Linked DNA regions of Bernardetia sp. MNP-M8. The protein of the gene in region 1 interacts with the protein of each later gene in a pairwise test. Links are inferred from orthologs where the notes say so. Each region holds a gene or a part of one and is shown on either strand. Other genes may lie near its edges. The genes, in order: def and V9L04_RS18710.

Region 1 (8,338 bases):
TTTTGTAATCAATAGAACTAACTGTATAAAAATTATGAAATCACTTGAAGAAAATTTTACTGGAAATGAAAAAGATATAGCTACCAATTTTGAACGAAAAAAAACGATAATTCTTCTAAATACATTTTCATTGAATATATTGATAGAGTTAATCACATAAATATAACTTTCATAAATTACTTTTTAATAAAAATATGACAAATTCAATTACAATTCTTTCAAACAGTCCTATTTTACAAGAAAGTCGTCAAGACCCAATTACTGGGGATTTGATAAAAGAAGGCGATAAAGTTGTTATTTGTGCAAGTTGTAAGTCTGCTTTTTTAGAAGGAAGTTGGAAGTATTTAGGAGAAAAGCATTGTAATCAAACTGAAACGTTAAGTCAAATTCCTGCTAAACAGGATTTTAAGTTTGTCAAAAGATTAAAGAAACTAGAACAGGTTATTTTTTCGGCTGAAAGTTATGGAGGAAATACAGCTTTAATTGTAGCCGTTCCGACAGGAATTATTAGTTTTATTATTTCTATTTCCTTAGTACTTAGTTTTATACAAATGCCTTTGCTGTGGGGAGTTGTGGGTTTGCTAATAAGTATTCCTTTTATTTTTAATGCTTTTCAAACAAAGGGAATTGAAGTAAAAGAAACAGCTATTTATATCAAAAAAGGATTTGGTAGAAAAAAGAGGATTGCTATTTCTGATATAAAGCAAATTGAATTTATATACCACAATGGTTTTGAACATACTCAAATGTTGAAAAATGGAGAGTATATTTCGTCTATTTCCACTCCTCCTACAATTCGTTTGAAAGGGAAAAACTATTCTACTAGTTTTACTATTAGCGAATATGATTTTAATAGAAATAGGGAGAAAGTAGTAGAGTTTTTTAGTAAAATAGCAAATATTGTCTCAGTTCACTTAAACACTAATGAAAAAGACTTTATAGAAGAGTTTGAGGCTAAAGTTTCAAACGTAAATATAAAAACAGGATTAGAAGGTATAAAAGATTTCTATGGAATATGGCATCCGTATGGTCAATTGCATTAATTATTTCTTACAAAAAAATCTTATTTTCCGTACCTTTGTCATTATTTTCATTCTCAAAAAACAAAATCTGAAATTATGATTCGTCCGATATACGTATATGGTCATACTGTGCTTCGTAAAAAAGCAACTGATATAAAACAAGATGGTTCTATTGATGTAAAAGAACTCGCAAATGATATGTTCGAAACGATGTATTCGGCAAGTGGTGTAGGCTTGGCAGGTCCTCAAATTGGTCTTGGAAAACGTATTTTTGTTGTCGATGGTGGTGCAATGGATGAAGAACTAGACGGCTTCAAAAAAGTATTTATCAATGCTGAAATTTTGGAAGAAGAAGGTGAAGAATGGACTTTTGAAGAAGGTTGTTTATCTATTCCACAGATTAGAGGTGAAGTTTCTCGTAAACCAAATATCAAAATTCGTTATTATGATGAAAATTGGGAGCTTCATGAGGAATCTTTTGATGGAATTGCTGCCCGAATTATTCAGCACGAATACGACCACATTGAAGGTGTGTTGTTTACTGATTATCTTTCTCCACTTCGAAAACAACTTTTGAAAGGAAAATTAGATAAAATTAGCAAAGGAAAAATAGCTGCTGATTATAGAGTTACATTGCCTAAAAAGTAGTTTCTTTGCAATTTTTTACCGAACGGTTCGCTCAAAACGAACCGTTCGATAATGAAAAAGTCTTTTAAAAAATAAAATTCGTAATTCTAAAACTATTCTTTCTCAAAAGCCCCAATATCAGGATTAGAATCTCTGGCTTTGCCTTCCAAATCTATCTCTAAGCCAATATCAAGACCAGCATTTATGGCAGGACTGAGCGAATCTAACCCATACTTTCCATTAAAAGCATCTTCAAATTTTGGATCTTGATTTAAAATATTTGGTAATGATGCATCTACAAGTTTAGTTTTCAGAAGATTAGCATTCCAAAATGTTTGAAAGCCTGCTTGAGGAGAAGCAAATAAAATCAATTCCTCGTCTATACTTCCCCAAATAATGTTATTTATAAAATAGGCTTTTAAATCTTCTCTGATAATTTGTTCATTTCCTGTTGTATCTACAAATGCTAAGGTATTTGAAAGCTCAAAAGAAGGTTCTTCTCTAAAAAAATTAAATCCAAAATTGGCAAACGTATTATTATAAAAATAATAATTTCCTCCTGCTCCTGCTGAAAAAGTTCGATTCAAACAATTATGAATAAGTGTATTTTGAATCAATACATCAGAATTCAAACAAAAAACACCAGCGTCAGCCATATTTCTGATAATCGTATTTTCAATAACCAAATCTGGAATTGTATCATTATCAGGCGTTCCAAAACGTATTCCTGTTTTGGCATTTTCTATCATGGCATAAGAAATTCTATTATTTTTACTATTTTCTCCAAACAAGATTCCAAACCATTGTCCTAACGCATTTTCAAATGCTCCATCATTTCTAAAACTTCCTAGCTTTACATTTTCAGTTGAATTTCCATTTATTTCCAAAGAACCAGCTACCAAAAGAGCAGCATCTGTCAGAAAAACCACTTTTACACCTGCTTCTATGGTTAGTTTACAATTCTCGTCTACCAACACATTGCCTTTAACAATATATGGCTTTTTTCCACTCCAAACAGTCTGACAATCCAAAACAGAATCTTCTAATAAAATCCCATCTTGTAACCACACAATCAAAGGCAGTTTTTCAATATTTCCATTACTTTCCACCACCAAAAAATCTTCTAATTTGGTAATTCCATCAGTATTCAATGTAGGAGGAATAATATCTAAAAAGATACGTAAACTATCATTTCCTCTCAGAAAAATATCTGTTGCTTCTTGTCTCTTAATTCCATTTATAGTCAAACGAAAAGGTGAGTTTTCTCCAGTTTGAAGATACAGACGTGAAATATTCAGAGCTTCTTTATTAAAATTTTTGATACTAGCACGCTGTACAGGCGATTCGAAACCTGTATAAAGTGTATCAAAAAATACAGTATCAGGCGAAAAACTGATTCTATTGCTCTTATCTGTACTAATCATTTCATCTTTTGGCTCACATGAAAAAAGAGAAATAGATAAAACACTAAAAAATATAAAATAGAGAATATTTTTTTTTGGAAATGATTTTACTTTATGATTCATTCTTTCTTTAATAGCTTATTTGGATTGTTTCTGTTGAGCGATAAAGGTACAAAATATAAGAACTAGAATAGTTTAGCTAAAATGTTAAAAGGCAAAAAAAATCCCAATTCAATCTAAATAAATTTAGTCTGAATTGGGATTTAATATTTTGTGCAATTTATCACTCTTACACTTTTTTAGCACTTCAATATTTCTAACTTTCATTTGAAATACTATATTGAGCCTTCTAACGGGATCGAACCGTTGACCTATTGATTACAAATCAATTGCTCTACCAGCTGAGCTAAGAAGGCTTTTGTTTTTGGTAACACAAAGGTAGTTTTTTATTTTTTAATTTACAAATAAAATTAGAATTTATTTTATTGTTAAATATTATTTTTTAAAACTCTTTTGCAACAATTTTTATCTTTTTTTGATTATTTTGTTGCTTTGTTTCCCTTAATGCAATGCAAAGGTAAGACTACTTTTTTAATTCTGCAAATAAAATTCACAAAAAATTTCATCTTTTTTTAATATAACTTAATAATTTATTGATTTTCAGAAATTTACCTTGCTTTTTTTATTCAAAAAAAATTTATAGTGATAAAAAAACTGATTTAATAGACTCTAATTAATTTATTTTCTTCTCGTCTTTCTCAGTTTGAAAAGCTTTATCAACTTAGGAACATAATCATCGTGTGTACTCAAATACAAATAATCTGCTCCATAGCGTTTACAAAGGTTTTCTAACTCTTCTCTTTTTTGTGTAAACTGTTTCTCAAAATGCTGACGATATTCTTTTGATGAAGTATTTACCCAAACTGATTTTCCAGATTCTTTATCATAAATCTGAACGATACCGAGTTGTGGCAAATCTTGTTCTCTTGGGTCGCCCAAATGAATACAAATCAAATCGTGCTGTTTGGCAACTCCTTTTAGCGCAGCTTCATAATTTTCATCAATAAAATCTGAAACCAAAATCATTACACTTTTTCGTTTAATGATATTCATTGCCATCGTAATGGCTTTAGTGAGGTTGGTTTGGTCAGAAGTAGGATTCAAATCAAAAATCACCTTCAAAATCTGGGCTGCTTGTCGGTTTCCTTTATCTGGACGTACATAACGCTCTCTTTTATCACTAAAACAAAGAAGTCCTACCGAACTTTGTTCACGCAAAGCAGAAATGGTTAAAACGCCACAAATTTCTTTTCCAATATCCAGTTTTTGCAGTCCTTGCGCTCCTACACGCTGAGAAGCACTAACATCAAGCACAAAAAAAACGTTTTGTTCTTTTTCCTCTTTGTAAGTATTGATATATGCGCCATGTCCTTTTGCCGAGATATTCCAATTGATAGTACGAACATCGTCGCCATAATTGTACTGACGAACATCATCAAATTCTAATCCTGAACCTTTAAAAACAGAATGACTTTCACCCTGCATACTTGTATTGACTGCTTTGCGAATCAAAACCTCGTATTTGCGAAGTTTACTAATTATATCTTTTAACATATTATTTTTTTGAATTGATAAAAATACAAACGCTACCGATATTAAACTCCTACGGAGTAAAATGCATTTTGTACACTTTCTTTTTCTACCAATATGAAACTCCTAAAGGAGTAAATAAAATATGATTTTAATTTCAAATAAATTCTAATTTTTTCGAAATAACTTTTTCGTATCCAATGTAAGTGTAAAGTTATTTGTTCCTCCTGCAATATGTGCCAAAGAACGGGAATATGCAAATTCAAATGAACGAACACGCAAAACTCCACCAAATGAAAAACCTACAAAAGCAGGTCTAGCTGTTACGACTAACTCACGACGACGCAAAAAATTATATCCTGCACGAACATTAAAATTCTTACTAAAAATAACTTCTGCTCCCAAAACAACTCTTCGAAGTGTTTTATCAATAACACTCGTTTCTTCTACCACTACTTGTCCATTTGCATCTAAAGTTGTACTTCTTGCAGGGTCATTATAAACAATATTTTTTCTAAAAAGCTGTTGTAATGTCAATGAGAAACGAACAGGCATTTTTTCAGGTTTTAAAGAAGCTCCCAAAAGAATATTCATAGGCATTTCATATTCTGAAGTAGGTGAATAATTACTAATCAGAAAACCTAAGTTATTCATAACTAATCCAAAACGCAAATCTTTGTCTGGGTGTGTTAGTGTTCCTCCCAAATCCACATAAACGCCTGTTGCATTGAATCCAGCAAGCTGCGAACCTGCAATTTTCAAAGTTCCACCAACCCGAAAGGCATCAAATTTTTGAGAATGACTCACTCCAAAACTATATTCACTAGCATTTATTTCTCCCAAAGAGTTTCCCAAAGCATCATAGCTTTCAATGTTTCCATAATCAAGATATTGAAATGAAAAAGCAAGATTTGAAAAACGTCCTAATTTTTTAAAATCATGTCCATAAGCTAGATTTACATTACTAATTCCTGCTGAATATCCATAATAAGCCAATGACAATCGGTCATGTGTTTGCTCAGTAAGGAGTGCAGGATTTTCGATGTGCATATTTATATCTTGTTGGTCTCCAGTATCTTGAGATGTGATATTTGCTCCTCCCAAGCCAATTACTCGTGCATGTGTAGGAAGATTAATAAATTCTAAAGATGTTTTTCCTCCAATTTGTGCAAAAGCCAAGTTCTGAATAAATAGAAGAAAGAATAAAACGAGGAAAGAATTTAGAAATAATGATTTATTAGAAAAGAATTTATACATTTCTTAGGGAATGGCTTGATAAAAAGAAGAATTCTAGCACAAGATTTTATCTCAGGCTTTATCTTTTTGTGTGCATTTTGCATGCAAAAAGAGTTTCCAAGCAGAATGCTTGAATAAGAGATTATTTTTAATTGCAAATTTATAATCTTTACAAATTTACTCGTTTTTATAAAAAAACATACCCTAAAAATATATAATTTTAAAAATCAATTTTAAAGTTGATTCTTTGCCCATTCAAAATAATTCTCATTTACTTCTATTTCCCAACAAGCAATACATGCCACGTCATAAGAATGATGTTGCTCTAAAAAATTACTCACCTGTTTTATTTTTTCAGGCAATGTTTTAGCAATCAAAACTTGTTCGTTGTCATTTTTCATATTTCCCTGCCAAAAATAACAACTTTTTATAGGCATTGAATTCGTACAGGCTACTAATTTGTTATCTAAAAGTAGTTTGGATAAATGTAAAGTTTCGTTTTCATCTTTACAAGGAACATAAAAAAATAAGAGTTTTGGCAAAATAGTATCAGAATTATTTTATTTAAAAATATATATTTTATGTACTGATGTTACGCAGTTTAGTGTTCTGTGTGCCACAGAACACGGATTTAGTTTTTTTCAACCCTGCTCTGTGGCACACAGAGCAGCCTTTTGCGTAACATCAGTTATACAGTACTAGACATGGGTGGTAAATCGTTGGTGAGGACATTATAGTTGTAAATCTCAACACAAAAAGCAGCATTTTATCTATTCAAAGTTTAGAAGACTGTTATACAAAATAACCGTGATAATCTTTATTTGATAAGCTATAAAGCATAAATAATCAAGATTGTTTTAGGTCTAATAAATTCATATTTTTATAAAATTTCCTTTATTTTTCTTAAAAAAACAGGATTACGATGAATTGCTCCATGTCCTTGATTCTGTAAAGTAATAAAATTGAAATTATCTAATTTATTATTTTTAACTAAATATTCTTTTATCATTTCTAAAGACTCATACGGAATTACTCTGTCGTTTGTGCCATGAAAAATAGTGGTAGGAACATTCGTTTTTGAGAGAAACTCAGCCGTTCTGAATTCATATTTTAATAAAAAAGTCGGCAAAAAAGGATAAGTTCGTTGTGTCATATCAGTTATACTAAAATAAGGAGCTTGTAGAATAAGAGCTTTTGGATTATTCTGACTAGCAAGCAGGGCAGCCGAAGCCGTTCCGACAGAATAACCAACAACAACTATATTTTTTTCATCATACTTTTTTTCTTTTCTGACAAAGTTGTAAGCTGTCTGTACATCACTAAAAAACTGTTCTTGACTGTGTATCTCGCCTTCACTTTTTCCATATCCTCTATAATCTAAGATAAATAAATCATAGCCTAAGCCTGTATAAACATCAGCAACACTTTTCCAAGAACTAACAGCACCTACATTTCCATGAAGATAAAAAACAAGTTTTTTCGTTTCAGATATAGAATTTTCCACATTTTTGGAATGAAATAAAACTCCATGAAGATGAATATTATCGTTTGTGGGAATTGTTATCTCTTCATGTTTATTTTTAAAATCAAAGACATAGTTTTTTTCTAATTTGCTAGGGAAAAACAATAGCTTTTCTTGAAAAAAATAAACTGAAATGCAAAGCAGTAGATACAAACTAGCCAAGATTCCGACTAACCAGAGGAATATTTTTTTGAGTTTTTGCATACTTTTATTTTGAATTGTAGAGTTTCTTTGCATTTTCTATCTGTTCTTTTTCGGTAGTTTCAGGAAAAACTATATAACTAGGAGCAATTATTTTCTTTATCTTCTCTAGTTTGATTTTTATAACTGTAGAAAAAGGATACTTTCCTTTTGTCATTTCAATTAAAGGTCTTTCTAATTCTTCAAATTCTACATCTGATTTTTTGATAATACTTGCCTTTCCTTTTATTTGAAATCCTTTCTGAACGAAAACATCAATAAAACTAACACATACATTTGGATTTTGCACAATATTAACGACACTCTGAGGAGAGGCAATATTTGCAATGATGATATAATTGTCTTTATAGAAAGTAAATATCTCTTTGGGAGAAACATTAGGCATGTTATCTTTATCAGCCGTTGCAAGCCAACAAAGAACACTTTTGTCTATATAGTTTTTTATTTCTGAAGTAAGCATAATGAAAGTTGATTTTATTGGAAGTCATGATTAGTCATTCATTATACTGAAAACATTTTATTTATGTTCTTTTTATTAAAAAAATAATGGTACAAATCATCAAACAGTTTGCTCAATAGCCTTTCCTAAATTTGGATAATCAAACTTAAAACCTTCATCTTGTAATCTTTGAGGAATTACCCAACGGCTTTTCAAAAGTAATTCGGTTTCTGTTCGAATGAAAAAAGCTCCAATTTCTAACAAAAGTTTTGGTGTCGGCATTCCGAAAGGTATTTTC
Region 2 (8,320 bases), 860 kb from region 1 along the record:
CTACATAATTGTTTTGAAGAGTATAATCTACTTCATATCCTTCCCAAACGAGCCAAAAGGATAATCCAAGTTCTATGAGCATAGGTAAAATTACTATTTTTCCTGTCAGTGTAGTATGTGCAGAATGGAAGTTATGAAAATTTTGTTTGCCTACTTCTTTAAAAATAGGATAATGAACTATCTGCACAAACCAAATAAGTCCAACTAAAAAGCTGGTAATCAGTAGGTTTGAAAGTAAAATAGGAGACATAATTGAGGATTGAAAATTAAGTAATTTTTTTAAACTAGGATTAATTTATGATTTTGTGCAACCAAATTTAGGAATTAGCATCTCAAATATAAATTTATCTCAAATTAATTACTAAATCTATCGTTTATGAACTTTGTTAAAGTATCTGCTTCTTTTTTTATTTTTATTTCCATTTATTTTTTTTCTTCCATTTCTACATTTGCTCAATTAGATAAAAATTCGTGTCAAGAAATTTTAGGTGGTTTAAAAACAAAAGACTTTGAGGGATTATCGCTCATTACACACATACTAACAACAGATTCTCTTGTACAAAAGCCTTCTATTTATGTTTCTGCTCCTTTATTACTTGTTTTTAAGGAAAACTATCTCATAATAGAAGGTAATAGTGAAAAAAATCAAAGAAGTGTATATTTGCCTTACAACAGAATTAAATTTATTACAACTTACAACTGGAAACGTATCTTTTCTAGTGGCAAAACAATAGAGATTCATTTAATGGATTGATGAGAAACAAATAAATATTTGCTTTTATCTTAGCCAATTTGTGACAAAACTTTCAAACAAAGTTTTTACCTTTGCATCAAATACCAAAAATCACAGTTATTAATTTATAAAAATGCAATCGGAACAAACAACTGCACATTGGCTTCCAAAAGTAAGAATCATTAACTCAGAATATGATTCGAAAAAAGAATTTTGTATTGGAATAGCAGATGGAAAAATTACCCATCTAGTAGAATACAATCCCTCTATAACAATTCCTATAAATTATAAAAAAATAGATTGTGAAGGTGCTTTTGTTTCAGTGGGTTGGTGCGATATGCGTGCTTTAGTAACTGAACCAGGAATGGAGCATAGAGAAACGCTAAATACAGCAAGTAAAGCTGCAAGTTTGGGAGGTTTTACACAAGTTGCCATTTTACCAAATACGAAACCAACTTTAGAAAATAAAGAAAATGTTTATTTTTTAGAACAAGAAAATAAAAAATCTAATTCAAGAGTAGAATTTTTAGCAATTGCAGCCCTTACACACAAAGCAGAGGGACAAGAAATGACGCAAATGTATGACCTTCATAAAGCTGGTGCAGTTGCTTTTTCCGATGGCTTGAAAAATGTGTCTCATACAGGCGTTTTGATGCGAGCTTTACAGTATGCACAGGCTTTTGATGGACTTGTTATGCAACTTCCTTCTGATAAAAATCTTGCTAATGGACACATGCATGAAGGAATTACATCGACAAAATTAGGTTTGAAAGGTTTGCCATCTATTGCTGAGGAAATGATGATTCAAAGAGATTTGGAAATTTTGCGTTATACAGGTGGAAAAATTCATTTTTCTACTATTTCGACGGCTCGTAGTGTAGAACTTATCCGAAAAGCAAAACAAGAAGGATTAAACGTAACATGTGATATAGCAGCCTATCAACTCTCTTTTTTAGATGAAGATTTGGCTAAAAATTCATTTATTTTTGATACATTTTTGAAAACTTTTCCCCCTTTCCGTACTCAAAATGATGCGACGGCAATTTTGGAAGGCTTGAAAGATAATACAATTGATGTTATTGTTTCGAATCATAATCCACACGATGAAGAAACTAAAAAACTAGAATTTGATTTGGCAGAATTTGGAATAATTAGTTTTCAAACAGCTTTTGCAGCTATCAGAAAGCAAACTGAACATATTTTGAGTATAGAAGAATTAATAGAAAAATTTACTACCAATCCAAGAAAATTACTAAAACTAGAGCAACCTCAAATCAAAGAAGGACAAAAGGCTAATTTGACAGTCTTTTATCCTGACCAAGAATGGGAATTTAGAAAAGAAACAAATGTATCAAAGTCTAAAAATTCTCCGTTTTTTGAATTAAAAAATAATTTGAAAGGCAAAGTTATAATAACATTTTGAAAATTAAACTTATCAGTACATCTCAAAGATGTCTGACAGTTAAAACACAAACTTCTAAATTACATGAAAAACATTCTTATTTTATTTTTGCTTTTTTCTCTTTGTCTAACCTCTTTTGCTCAAACTGTGAAATCAAAAGATGTAGCTCAGATTATGCAAACTTTTCAGAATCAACAAAAGGCGTGGAATAATGGCGACTTAGAAGGATTTATGAATGGATATTGGCAATCTGACTCTTTAAAATTTATTGGAAAGAATGGAATTACATATGGATATGAAGCTACTCTGAACCGTTATAAAAAATCATATCCTGATACAGCAACAATGGGCAAACTTCAATTTGATATTTTATCCTTTAAAAAATTAGATAAAAAACATGTTTTTGTAATTGGAAAATGGCATCTTAAAAGAGATGAGAAAGAAGATTTAGAAGGTCATTTTACGTTGATTTGGGAGAAAATCAATAAAAAATGGGTGATTATTGCAGATCATTCTAGCTAGAAATAAATTAAAAATTTAGATTTTAGAAGTAAGAAGTAAAAGCCAATAAAAAAGAGTTCAAAAATTAATATTTGAACTCTTTTTTGATTTTTATACCGTTTCTGTTTTTAATAAATTTTCTTTTACCAAATATTCAGCAATCTGAATAGCATTTGTGGCAGCTCCTTTACGAAGATTATCAGCCACAACCCACATATTGAGCGTGTTTTTCTGACTTTCATCTCTTCTGAGTCTTCCTACAAAAACCTCATCTTTTCCTTCTGAATTAATTGGCATTGGATATTCAAATTTGCTTACATCGTCCTGTAAAATAATTCCTTCTGAATTTTTCAAGATTTCTCGTACTTCATTCAAATCAAAATCATTCTCAAACTCTACATTGATTGCTTCTGAATGTCCTCCCATAGTTGGAATACGAACAGCAGTAGCTGTCACCTGAATAGAGTCATCACTCATAATTTTTTTGGTTTCCAAAACCATTTTCATTTCCTCTTTTGTATAGCCATTTTCTAAGAAAACATCAATATGAGGAAGTACATTTAAATCAATAGGATGTGGATATACTTTTGTTGCTGTTTCGCCTTTTCGCTCACTCATAAGCTGATCAACAGCAGCTTTTCCAGTTCCAGTTACAGACTGATAGGTAGAAACAACTACACGTTTGATTTTATATTTTTTATGTAATGGATTGAGAGCCACTACCATCTGAATTGTTGAACAGTTTGGATTGGCAATTATTTTATCATTTTCATTTAGGTCGTGAAGCTCATGAGAGTTTACTTCTGGTACAACTAATTTGTAGTTTGGATTCATTCTCCAAGCCGAAGAATTATCGATTACAATTGTTCCTTTTTCTGCAAACTTTGGAGCAAACTCTAAAGAAACAGAACCTCCAGCTGAAAAAATAGCAATATCTGGAACAGCATCGATAGCTTCTTGCATGCTATGTACACGATATGATTTTCCATCAAATTCAATTTTATTTCCTACTGAACGCTCCGAAGCAACAGCAATAAGCTCAGAAACAGGAAATTTACGATTTTTCAAAACTTGTAACATTTGAGTTCCTACAAGTCCAGTAGCTCCTACAACAGCAATTTTCATTTTTTATGGTAGTTTAGATATATTTTCAATACTGATAAAATAAATTATACTCAAACTCATTAAGATTTAGAAAATTGAGCTACTTATCAGTACACCTCAAAGGTGTCAGACACTTTTTAACTGTACTGACACCTTTGAGGTGTCTGACAGTTCAAGCATATACTTCTAAAACTGATTTTGATTGAGTATAGAACAAAAGTAAGACTTTATGAATTAATTTGTTTCAAAATCTGAATTATGAGATTCAATTTTTGATAATTTAGTAAAATAGATAAAAAAACGCTTCTCTATTACTAGAAAAGCGTTTTTTGTATTTTTATTAAAAATACCATCAAAAACAGTATTTTATCAAATTCAACAGTCTTGAAGGCTGTTATACAAAAATAACCATGATAACCTTTAATTTATTATCAAGCAAAATAATCTATTTTTGTAATACTACTTTTTGTACATATAATTTGTTGTTATGTATAGCTTTCAAAATATAGGTACCACCTACAAATTTTTGAATATTCAGTTCTACATTTCCACCACCTTTACTAGAAGTACGTACTACTTCTTGTCCTGTGATTGTATAAACACGAATATCATAATTACCTGTTATTTTAGGTAATTCAAAACGTACTTTGTCTTGTGTAGGATTTGGATACACTTTTAGACTAATTGCATCAGTAGGATTTAAAATGCCTGTAATTCTATCATATTTGATTCCTATGTCAGAAGACCAAATACCACGTCCGTGCGTACCAATTACAAGTTGCCCATCATTTTCTTTTACCACAAGGCTAAAGACAGCTACTGCTGGGAAGTTAGGAACAAGTGACCAAGAGGCTGCATCATCATAAGAAGCCATAATACCAATTTCTGTTCCGACTAAAAGAGTATCTCCTTTTACAACCATTGAAAAAGGTACTACATCAGGAAATCCTTTACTACTTGTTGTATTTTGACCAAATCCAGAAATATCTTCCCAAGATTGCCCTAAATTTTTTGTACGCCATATTTTTCCTACACCTGCCTGTCCAAATAACATATAGGCTTCATTTCTATTTTCAGGATTAGTTGCAAAGCCAGAAGATACACCAATATTTATTGAATTTGGTAATGGAGAAAATGTTTCTCCTCCATCTTTTGAAAGGAACATAGTACGGTCTTCTGACATTCCACTACCTGCCCAAACGATATTTTGGTCACATAATGAAGGAAATATATTTGTAGTAGAGCCATTGTAATTCCAAAGTTCATCAGTGATAGGTTTTGCTTTCCAGTCTTGTCCAAAATTAGTAGATTTGAATACACCACTAGAACCTACTGCAAATACTACATCAGGAGCTACAGGAGAATATCCCAAGCGAGTAACAAAAGGAGCTGTATCATCTTCTTTATCGCTAATTCCTGTTGATGAAAATGAGACACTATTTCCTCCATCAGTAGAACGAACAATATCATTGTTTGTATAAGAAACGAGCATGAAGTCTGGTTTGGTTGCATGCCAAACACATTCCATTCCATCTCCACCATATACCTCTTTATAATCTGTTGAAGCATCTCCATCTTGACTAATTGAGAGTAAAGAGCCATTGTCTTGTGTTCCTCCTAAGTATTTGTCTTGTGTAGGATGTCTGTCTGCTCTATAAAACTGTGCAGTAGTTACATTATTAGTACCCTTATTGTCAATTTCTTTCCAAGAATTTCCGAAATTATCAGAGTGCCCCAATCCACCATCATTAACAGAAATCAAGCGAGAACCTGCAAAAGTTAACATATGATGATCTACATGAAGCTGATCACCACTAACAGGACCAGGGGTTTCTCCTTGTGATACACGCCCATGTGTCATACGTGTAATTTGGCTATCTTGATAAGTAACATCTCCATAGTTAAGACGCAAAACAGATGAGGCAGTAGGAGAAAATGAAGAGTTTGGAGTCAAGAAAGGCCATAAGAAATAAATTTGATCTACTTCATGTCCTGCATTTACTGTAATTCTATCACTAGGAGTTGTTTCATAAGGAATAGCATGCACAAACATATATTCACGAGTATTTACATAAGTTGGATCATTTGCTTCATCTCTTTCTGTAAAACTAAATTCTCCATCTCCTACATTATCACGAAAAGAAAACATAAGTTGCCTATTGTTTTCTATATCCCAAACTTCAAAAGGCACATCTACATAATCTTGATATACATATTCAGAAGCTGCAACACCTGAAGTAGCTCCTCCTCCTGCAGCTAAAAAACGGTGTGCTTTCTGTGACTTTCCAGGTCCAAAACGAAACTCTACAGTTACAGACTTACTAGGATTTTTTATTTCTACTCTGCCACCCCACTCAACAAAACCAGTAACACTTGTAAAACTAAGAAAATCTAAGTTTTCTTTCTCTCCACCCAAGAATTTACGAACTTTTCGGGTAGTTGCTGTATTTATTGTAGCTTTCCACAAATCTACGCCACCCCAATATACTGTGTTCTCATCTGTTGGATTTACGACAATAGCATTATCATAGAAGCCTTGTTGTAAATAATCTTCTCTTTTCTGAGTACGATTTTCTTCAACTATTTTCCAAGAAATACCTCTATCAGATGAAACTAAAAGACGAGATACAGCACCTGCAATATCTACAGAAGCATATATAATAGCTGGGTTTGTAGGAGAAATAGCTAGTTCAGAACGTCCTACACCACCACTTGCTGTTGCTTGAGTTTCTGCTACAGAAGTCATTGGAGTATCTTGCCAAGTAAGTCCTGCATCAGTAGAACGAATTAATTGACCTCCTTCACCTCCAGTACCGACAGCATACATGTTATTGAAGTTACCTGGTTCTGCAATTATTTGTTGTAATCTTTGAGTGTTATTATAGACACTTGTCCAAGATGTTCCTCCATTTGTAGAACGGAATATATTAGATGTAAAGCTATCCTCAGGATCAGTTCCTTTACTTTCAAAAGGGTTGTAAGAAGAGGTTACCAAAACTAAATTTGGATCAGTAGGAGAAACAATAACACGAGTTCCATGTAAAAAATCTGTTATACGAGGCACTGTAGCAGTTATACGATTCCAAGTATCTCCTCCATCAGTAGATTTAAAAACACCTCCACCATTAATACCAGCATTACCAAAAGGTGTTTCTCCTGTGGTTGCATACATAATATTTGGACTAGATTGTGCTTGTGCAATGGAAGTGATACCTAAGTGAGACATATTTCCTGATTTGTCTGTCCAAGTGTTTCCTCCGTCGGTAGTTTTCCAAATACCACCACCAGCAGTACCTATAAACCAAGTATTTTTAGAAGTATCTCGTACGTCCACAACAATACAACGAGTACGTCCAGCTACGTTACCAGGACCTCGCTCATCAAATACAAACTCTTCTTCAGTACGAGCATTACGAGTAGCTTCTAGGCTACTTTCTAAAGCTAATTGACGATACCCTATTTTATAGTTAGGATGTTTTTCTCCTTCCTTGGTACGAATATCATTCATATATTTTAAGTAACCCGAGATTTCCATTGTCTTTACATATCCCTCTCTGTTACGTATAGCAGCTTTTTTTGCAGCTTGCTTTTCTTTCCAGTCTTCTATATTTATACTTGATTCTTGTTTTTGTGATAAATCAACAGAAGTAGTATTTAGTTGAAAGTATCCAAAAATACCTGTACTAATTCCTAGGACTGTTACTCCAGTTAATAGGTATTTTTTATTCATTTTTTTTAAATTTTAAAAGTAAATCAGTTTATTATTTTGTTTTCAAATAAATTATTAGCAATCAATCCCCAAAAATATCTTCTTGATTAAAATAATGTTATAATATGTAAAGATACTAACCACCTTGTCTTTTAACAAATAGATTCATCATAATTCAATTAATAAAAAAAATCTTCTTAGCGTTTACTAAGAAGATTAATAATTTTTGAATCAAGAGAATATAACTACAAAAAGCTAAATTTTTATCAATTATTAAAACTCATCATCTTCTGAAATATAATCATCATATTCATCGAAATCAGTATCAAATTCGTCAAAATCTGGATCTAAATCAAGGTCTGAAAAATCATCCTCTAAATTAAATTTAGTATCGTCGTCGTCATCTAGATTTTTCACATTCCAAGTAGTTGAAGAAGCTTGATTAGAAAAAGAAGATGGTTCTTCGATAGAAATTAAGCTTTCTTGAGAGGTGTAATTATTTAATAACATAAAAGCAGGATTTTTAGGTGAAATATATAAGGTAAAAATCATTAGCAAGTAATCAGAACTTGATAATGGTTTGGGAAATAGAATAAATGAGGTGATTTTGATACAAGATTATTAAACAAATTTCAATTTACAAAGACGAATTCCAAATTAAGATATAATTTTTGTTGAAAAATAATTTAGTGAACCTAAATTTAGGTTTTTATTTGTATTTTACCCTCTATATTTACTTTTTACTTTTTTTATTGTTCATAACGAATTTTATTATCGTGATTTTTGAACTTACTATATTAGGTGCAAATGCTGCTATTCCTGCACACGGACGTTTTCCTACTTCTCAGGTTTTGTGTATCAATCATAGATA

Evidence for each region.
Region 2: the proteins of def (region 1) and V9L04_RS18710 interact in binary tests that used the Escherichia coli proteins (3 or more experiments, as listed by UniProt). The link is inferred for Bernardetia sp. MNP-M8 from one-to-one orthologs.

What each region holds. Positions count from the first base shown.
Region 1 is NZ_CP147012.1:3,765,287-3,773,624, reverse strand. Bases 1-2,894 are described here. They hold def (peptide deformylase), read left to right. Parts: upstream 1-1,118; coding sequence 1,119-1,670; downstream 1,671-2,894. Other genes in these bases: V9L04_RS15295 (choice-of-anchor Q domain-containing protein), read right to left, coding at 1,763-2,894; V9L04_RS15305 (hypothetical protein), read left to right, coding at 195-1,043; V9L04_RS15310 (hypothetical protein), read left to right, coding at 35-160. Outside these bases: more of V9L04_RS15295, read right to left, coding at 2,895-3,175; V9L04_RS15285 (DUF58 domain-containing protein), read right to left, coding at 3,791-4,666; type IX secretion system protein PorQ, read right to left, coding at 4,811-5,899; divalent-cation tolerance protein CutA, read right to left, coding at 6,112-6,420; V9L04_RS15270 (alpha/beta fold hydrolase), read right to left, coding at 6,759-7,604; V9L04_RS15265 (pyridoxamine 5'-phosphate oxidase family protein), read right to left, coding at 7,609-8,061; V9L04_RS15260 (TIGR01777 family oxidoreductase), read right to left, coding at 8,161-8,338. UniProt on the Escherichia coli protein: Removes the formyl group from the N-terminal Met of newly synthesized proteins. Requires at least a dipeptide for an efficient rate of reaction. N-terminal L-methionine is a prerequisite for activity but the enzyme has broad specificity at other positions.
Region 2 is NZ_CP147012.1:4,624,688-4,633,007, forward strand. The notes cover bases 1,755-4,630. They hold V9L04_RS18710 (aspartate-semialdehyde dehydrogenase), read right to left. Parts: upstream 3,762-4,630; coding sequence 2,748-3,761; downstream 1,755-2,747. Other genes in these bases: V9L04_RS18700 (dihydroorotase), read left to right, coding at 1,755-2,156; V9L04_RS18705 (nuclear transport factor 2 family protein), read left to right, coding at 2,220-2,657; V9L04_RS18715 (T9SS type A sorting domain-containing protein), read right to left, coding at 4,186-4,630. Outside these bases: V9L04_RS18690 (hypothetical protein), read right to left, coding at 1-250; V9L04_RS18695 (hypothetical protein), read left to right, coding at 377-754; more of V9L04_RS18700, read left to right, coding at 867-1,754; more of V9L04_RS18715, read right to left, coding at 4,631-7,470; V9L04_RS18720 (hypothetical protein), read right to left, coding at 7,723-8,001; V9L04_RS18725 (ribonuclease Z), read left to right, coding at 8,226-8,320.